DNA from 2 places in the Faecalibacillus sp. H12 genome. Region 1 is predicted to be linked to the other one. Evidence: a T-box and tRNA genes for the amino acid it is inferred to sense, from the RefSeq annotation. Region 1 holds a T-box; the other holds one or more tRNA genes.
What was found. The T-box of region 1 lies ahead of trpS (tryptophan--tRNA ligase). A T-box ahead of a tRNA ligase gene usually reads a tRNA of that ligase, here a tRNA-Trp.

Region 1 (3,426 bases):
GTGTTTTTGATTTTTGTGATCGTGATAAAATGAATAAAAAGATTGCTGCTTTAGAACTGTCTAATATTCATTATCAAATGTATGATGAAGGAGAAATGAAAGAATATGGTCTAACAAGAGAGGAAAGGTTAAAAAAGCAATTTATTGAACAAAGAATTGATGAACTTTATATGGAAAATTATGATGATTTTTTGATGTTATGTAGACAGCTAAATATCGAAGATGCACAAAGTATCCAAAAATATAATCATTTAAAAAATAAAATAGCTAAGGGCTATACATTTATACATGAAATTCTATTCTATGAATTTACTAAAAAGGAATACAAAAAGAAATAAGCAATGCTTATTTCTTAATTGTAATTCCTATTTTTCTTTCAACTTTCGCAAGTTTTTTTCTTGCCATATAACGTGCTTTATCAGCACCTTCATTTAAAATTGTATCGATATAGTTACCTTGATTGATTTCATTATATTTATCATGGATTTTTTGTAATTCATTACCTACAACTTCAGCTAGATCTTTTTTAAATTGACCATAACCAACACCTTGATAACGTTCTACAAGTGCATCAATAGATTCACCACTTAAAATAGAATAAATAGTAAGTAAGTTTGAAATACCAGGTTTATTTTTAACATCATAGTAAATAGCGTTATCACTATCAGTGACAGCAGACATGATTTTCTTTTTAGAAACATTAATATCATCTAAAATATAAATACATCCTTTACCTGTTTCATCAGATTTAGACATTTTCTTTGTAGGATTTTGTAAGTCCATAATACGTCCACCTACTTTTGGAACAAGTGGTTCAGGTAATTTGAAAGTTTCACTATAACGATTATTAAATCTTTCAGCAATATCTCTAGCAAGTTCACAATGTTGTTTTTGATCTTCACCAACTGGTACATAATCTGGATCATAAAGTAAAATATCAGCATTCATTAATGAAGGATAATTAAAAATACCAGCTCCAATAGATTCATCTTTTTTAAGTTTGCTTGCTTTATCTTTATATTGAGTCATACGTGATAATTCACCCATTGACACCATACATCCTAAATACCAACCAAGTTGAGCATGTTCTAAAACATCAGATTGTAAAAATAATGTGACTTTTTTAGGATCTAATCCAGCTGCTAAATATAAAGAAATCAAATCTTTTGTATTTTTTCTTAAATTCTTTGGTTCTTGATAAATTGTCATACTGTGTAAGTTAGCAACAAAAACAATCATTTCATATTCATCTTGATAAGAAACAAAAGGTTTAATAGCTCCTATATAATTTCCTAAAGTTACTCTTCCTGTTGGCTTGATGCCACTCAACATTCTTTTCATAAATTTTCCTCCTTAAAATAAAAAACGTCCTTAAAAAAGGACGTTATAAACGCGGTACCACCTTAATTCGTATAAAATATACGCTCTTGATCTTAACGCGATTAGCGACAAAAGACTCGTGCCTTTTGTAACTCCAGAACCCCAATTTCTATTATATCAATGGCTTATTTCCATCAACCATAAGCTTTCTATAACATTTAATATAATTTACTTATGTTCCTTCAAAGTCTTTAAAAACATTATAATGAGCTCATCTATAAAAATCAAGATATTTAAAAAAAGATATACAAAGTTTAAAATTGTTGTATAATTATTTACAAAGGAGTGATTGTATGATACGTATATATACCGCCCCAAGTTGTGCTTCTTGTAGAAAAGTAAAATCTTGGTTAAATGAAAATCAAATACCTTATGTAGAAAAAAATATTTTTTCTACTTTATTAAAAGAATCAGAACTTCGAGAATTATTAGAACGTAGTGAAAATGGTACGGATGATATTATTTCCAAAAGAAGCAAAATTATTAAAGAAAATGATATTGATATTGATTCAATGAAAATCAATGATTTAATTAAGTTTATACAGGAAAATCCATCAGTTTTAAAAAGACCAATTATGATTGATGAAAGAAGATTTCAAGTTGGTTACAATTCTGAAGAAATAAGAGTCTTTATTCCTAAAGAACTTAGAAAGTTAGCTGAATGTCATGATATGGATCGTTGTCCACAATTCAGCAATAAAGATTGTTTGAATTTTAAAAAAGAATATGAAAGGGATAGAGAAAAGGAATCAAGTCAATAGATGGATTCTTTTTTAGGAGACAATATGAAAAAAATATTAAAAGTTATAATGACACTTGTTTTAATTTGTTCATGTTTTTATCTAGCAATTTCATTATTTATGAATCATTTGATTATTAATGATATGGTACCAACAGTTGTTAAATCAACAGCTGTAACAAATGCTTTAGAAGATACTTGTCAAAATGTTTTAAGTATGATGAATATGGATGAAAGCCAAAGTCAAGCACTTGTTTCTTCTTTACAACAAGATGAAAAAACGCAAGAACTTGTTAATGAATATATTGATACTGTTTTAAATAATCAATCATCTACTCTAGATGAAACTTTATTAAAGCAAGTTTTAGAAGATAAAAAAAATGAGGTATATTCTATTTTGAATCCTTCAATAAATGAAGAAACGTTTACAACACTTTATGATCAAGCTATCAATCAAATGGATTTACAAGGTTTACAAGATAAAGTATTAAGTCGAGTAGAAAATACGATGGAACAATCTGGAGAAACATATAAGATTGTAAAGAAAGTATATAGCTTTAAAAATTCTACACATATTATTGTGAGTGCTATTTTATTAGTTATTTCTACAGCTTATCTTATTTTAATTTCAGTTCAAGAGAGATTGATTACAAAATGTTTATCAGTAAGTTATATGGTTTGTGGAATTATGACATTCTTGATTTCTTTTACGATAATTTTAGGATTAACAGCAATGGCATCTTCTACGATGACAATTCAGTTAACTTCTATTAAATATATGTATATATGTGGAGCTAGTTATTTCTTTGTAGGTATTATTTTATTAATTGTAAATGCTTTTTTAAAAAAGAAAAATCGTTATAATTATTATTACTAGTATAAAAAGAAGGGGTATTTATGGATAGATTAGATGCAAAGGCTATAAAGACGTATAAAGAAATTATACTTATTTTAGATCAATGTATTGATGATTATTTATTTGTAATGGATCTTGATAAAGACATATATTTTATCTCACCACATGCTATGAAAAGATTTAATATTCCAAGCTATGAATTTAGTGATTCTTTACCAGCACATAAAAAATTTGTATATGAAGATGATCTAGAAATGTTATTATCAGATATGAATCAGTTGGTTTCGGGAAAGAAAAATTTTCATGATTTACAATATCGTTGGATTGGAAAAGACGGTATTCCTATTTGGATCAATTGTCGAAGTAAATCGATTAAGGATTATGATGGGAATGTTAAATATATTATTGGCTGTATTAATGAAATTGGTAAAAGACAAGTTGCTGATAATGA
Region 2 (3,426 bases), on a different contig from region 1:
GAATTAGATACGAAAAAGGTAATTGAAAAAGATACCTTATTAGTTTCTTTGTTACATAAATATCATTTAACGATAGAAGATGTTTGTAACTATCATTTATATCCGCTGGCTGATAATGAATCTCCTAAACTTTCTGCAGATCGTTTGGAATATACATTAGGAAATATGTATAGTTATGGATTTTGTGATTTAGAGATGATACAAATGATTTATAAGGATCTCAAAGTAAATGACAAGAAAGATGAACTTATTTTTAAACATGAAGACAAAGCTGTTCTTTTTACAAAAATGATGTTGAAGTGTTCACATGTTTATATTTGTGATGAAGATCGTTATGCGATGCAATATTTATCTTATGTTATTAAAAAAGCAGTTGATAGAGGTGTAGTTAAAGAAGATGATTTTTATCTTCAAGAAAAGAGTTTTATTGATTTATTAATAAAAGATAAAGAAATTAAACAGTTATGGGATGATTTTCGACAATTAAATTGTGTTTATAAAGGAAAAAATAAAGAGTTTTTTTGTAAACAAATACCGGCTAAAAAAAGATATATCGATGTTTATGTAGAAAATAAAGGGAGAATTTCTAAGATAAATAAGGAAATGGCTCAAGAAATACAAATGTTTTTAGCAACAGATTTAAGTGAATATTTGTGGGGAAAGTGTGAATAAGTGCATAAAAGGTGAATAACTTGAGTTATTCACCTTATTCACATGTTTGTTCACGTTTTGATGAAGTAAATGAGGGATTATAAGCGTAGTAGTTCTTCTTATTTAATTGACTCTTGACATATTCAAGTCCTTCAGCAAAACGTTGATAATGCACGATTTCTCTTTCTCTTAAAAAACGAATGACTTTATTGACGTCTTCATTTTTACTTAAAGCAAGAATGTTATCATAAGTGGTTCTAGCTTTTTGTTCAGCAGCCATGTCTTCTGTTAAATCAGAAATAGGATCTCCCACAGATTGGAAAGTATCGGCACTAAAAGGAATACCCGTACTATTTGTTGGATAGACACCTAATGTATGATCAGTAAAATAGGCATCTAATCCACCTTCTTTAATTTCTTGAGGTGTTAGACCATTGGTAAGTTGATAGAAAAGGGTACTAATAATTTCGACATGAGCAAGTTCTTCTGTTCCAATGTCTGTCAATAAGGCTTGAATTCTTGGATAAGGCATCGTATAGCGTTGATTTAGATAACGAAGTGCTGCTCCTAATTCACCATTAGGTCCACCAAGCTGTGAAATAACGATTTTAGCAGTTTTAGCATCAGGTTTTCTTACATTAACGGGATATTGCAAGCGCTTTTCATACAACCACATGTTGATCCTCCTTTCATCCAAGGAAATGGTTCATTAATATAGTTTTCAATATTCTTTCCGTCTCTATTTGTAAGAGCACCGCCATTTTTTAAATAAGTTTCTTTCATCTTTAAAAGATGCTTCATCCCTTCTTTATAATATTTTTTAGCTTCTTGATCATCGGGGTGGGTATCTAAAAACAAAGTAACATCTTGGATACAAAAATCCAATTTACTTATTTGTAATAATGTATCATCCACGTTGCATCACCCATGGTTTATCCAATTGTTTAAAAATAGTTCCTTTATCAAAAGCAACATTCATTTTATAGATATCTTTAAATGTTTGTATTTTGATAGAGGATATAGTTAATTCTAATTCATTCATATTTAACCTCCTCAAAATTATCTTATGAGACATTTTTTTTAATTTATAGGCAATTAACTATTGCATAATTGTTTTTTATATGATATATTAATTAGGCAAACCAAACTAGGGGTATAGTTCAATGGTAGAATACCGGTCTCCAAAACCGTTGATGTGGGTTCGACTCCTACTACCCCTGCCAGTTTGTGATAAACACATCTTAGATGTGTTTTTTATTTGTGTATTGTGAATATTGTTGTGAATAAAGTGAATAACTTAAGTTATTCACTTTTTTGCGCACAATTTGAACATTAATGTGAATAAAATGATATGATAGATAGGGTGATAAAGATGTTTAAACAAGTAATTTATTATTTTATAGCAGTAGTCGAACAAGGAAGCTTTTCAAAAGCAGCCAAAAAATTTTATCTATCACAATCAGCAATTTCTCAGCAAATCACAAAATTGGAAAATGATTTGGGATTTTCTCTTTTTGATCGTAGGACTTATTATCCAACATTAACAGAAGAAGGAAAAAGGTATTATGATCTTGCAAAGAAATTATTGAGTGATTATAAAAATGAATATAATGATATTAAAGAAAATTTACAAAAAGATGTGTTAACGATTGGGATTACAGGTCCTTTTGAAAGAAAGCATGTACCATTTATTGTTAAACAATTCAAAGAAAACGATGCTATTTCAATTGATATCAAAGCTTTTAATTTATTTACCTGTATTGAAAAATTAAACAATCGAGAAATAGATATTGCTTTTGGCTTAAGTAATAACTTTAAAAATTATCCAGATCTTATTTATCGTACAATTTATCATTCACATGTTTGTGTCGTTACTTCTTTAGAACATCCTTTAAGTCATAAAGAATATGTAACAATTAAAGATATCAAAAATGAACCTCTTATTGTTTTATCGAAAAAACAAGGAAAAGAGTACTATCATGATTATATGGAAGCTTTCCGTTTAGATGGAATGATTCCTTATATAAAAAAAGAAGTAGATGATTTAAATGAATATGTGATGGCTATTTCTTTAGGGGAAGGAATAGGACTTTCGGCCACAGAGGTCATTAGTGAAAATGATCAAGTAGCAGTGATTCCTTTAAAAGAAAGTCATCATCATGCTGATTATGCTGTAGGATATCGTCAAGATAATGAAAAAAAGGCGATACAACAATTTATGAAATATGTAGAAGATTATTTTAGACTATAAGAAAAACTTATAGTCTTTATTAATTTTTAAGGTCTATTTTATAAAAATATTCATGATATAATTTTCACATGTGGAGGTATGAACGATGAGTAAAATTGTTATTAATGGTGTTGATGGAAATTTTGGTTCATTAGTGGCTAAATACGCTTTAGAATTGATGAACAAAGAAGATTTAGTATTTACAGCACCTAAAGAAGAAAGTTTAAAAGAATATAAGGAACAAGGAATTCAAACAGCTATAGCTAATTTTAATGATCCTGAAGGACTTGTTAAAGTTTTTGAAAATGCGGATAAGGTTTTATTGATTTCAATGCCTTTTGTAGGTGAAAAAAGAAGACAAGCTCATAAAAATGCAGTAGATGCATGTGTGAAAGCAAATGTTAAACAAATTATTTATACATCTGTTTTATCAGCAGCACATCCATTTAACCCAAGCATTGAAAATGTAGATCATTCTTATACAGAAGCAATTATTCAAAATACATCGCTTGATTATATCTTTTTAAGAAATTCTCTTTTTGTTG

Region 2: it has a tRNA-Trp gene. The T-box ahead of trpS (tryptophan--tRNA ligase) is inferred to sense a tRNA for this amino acid. The anticodon was not compared.

What each region holds. Positions count from the first base shown of each region.
Region 1 covers NZ_JABWDK010000020.1:4,150-7,575, reverse strand. The annotation lists gene HUU89_RS10940 (hypothetical protein) at 1-338, shown strand, start outside; gene trpS (tryptophan--tRNA ligase) at 346-1,341, opposite strand; T-box leader at 1,375-1,575, opposite strand; gene spx (transcriptional regulator Spx) at 1,674-2,141, shown strand; gene HUU89_RS10925 (hypothetical protein) at 2,166-2,996, shown strand; gene HUU89_RS10920 (GGDEF and EAL domain-containing protein) at 3,017-3,426, shown strand, end outside.
Region 2 covers NZ_JABWDK010000056.1:570-3,995, reverse strand. The annotation lists gene HUU89_RS14320 (HD domain-containing protein) at 1-672, shown strand, start outside; gene HUU89_RS14315 (manganese catalase family protein) at 707-1,327, opposite strand; gene HUU89_RS14310 (spore coat protein CotJB) at 1,285-1,566, opposite strand; gene HUU89_RS14305 (spore coat associated protein CotJA) at 1,559-1,693, opposite strand; tRNA gene HUU89_RS14300 (tRNA-Trp) at 1,801-1,874, shown strand; gene HUU89_RS14295 (LysR family transcriptional regulator) at 2,024-2,902, shown strand; gene HUU89_RS14290 (NAD(P)H-binding protein) at 2,988-3,426, shown strand, end outside.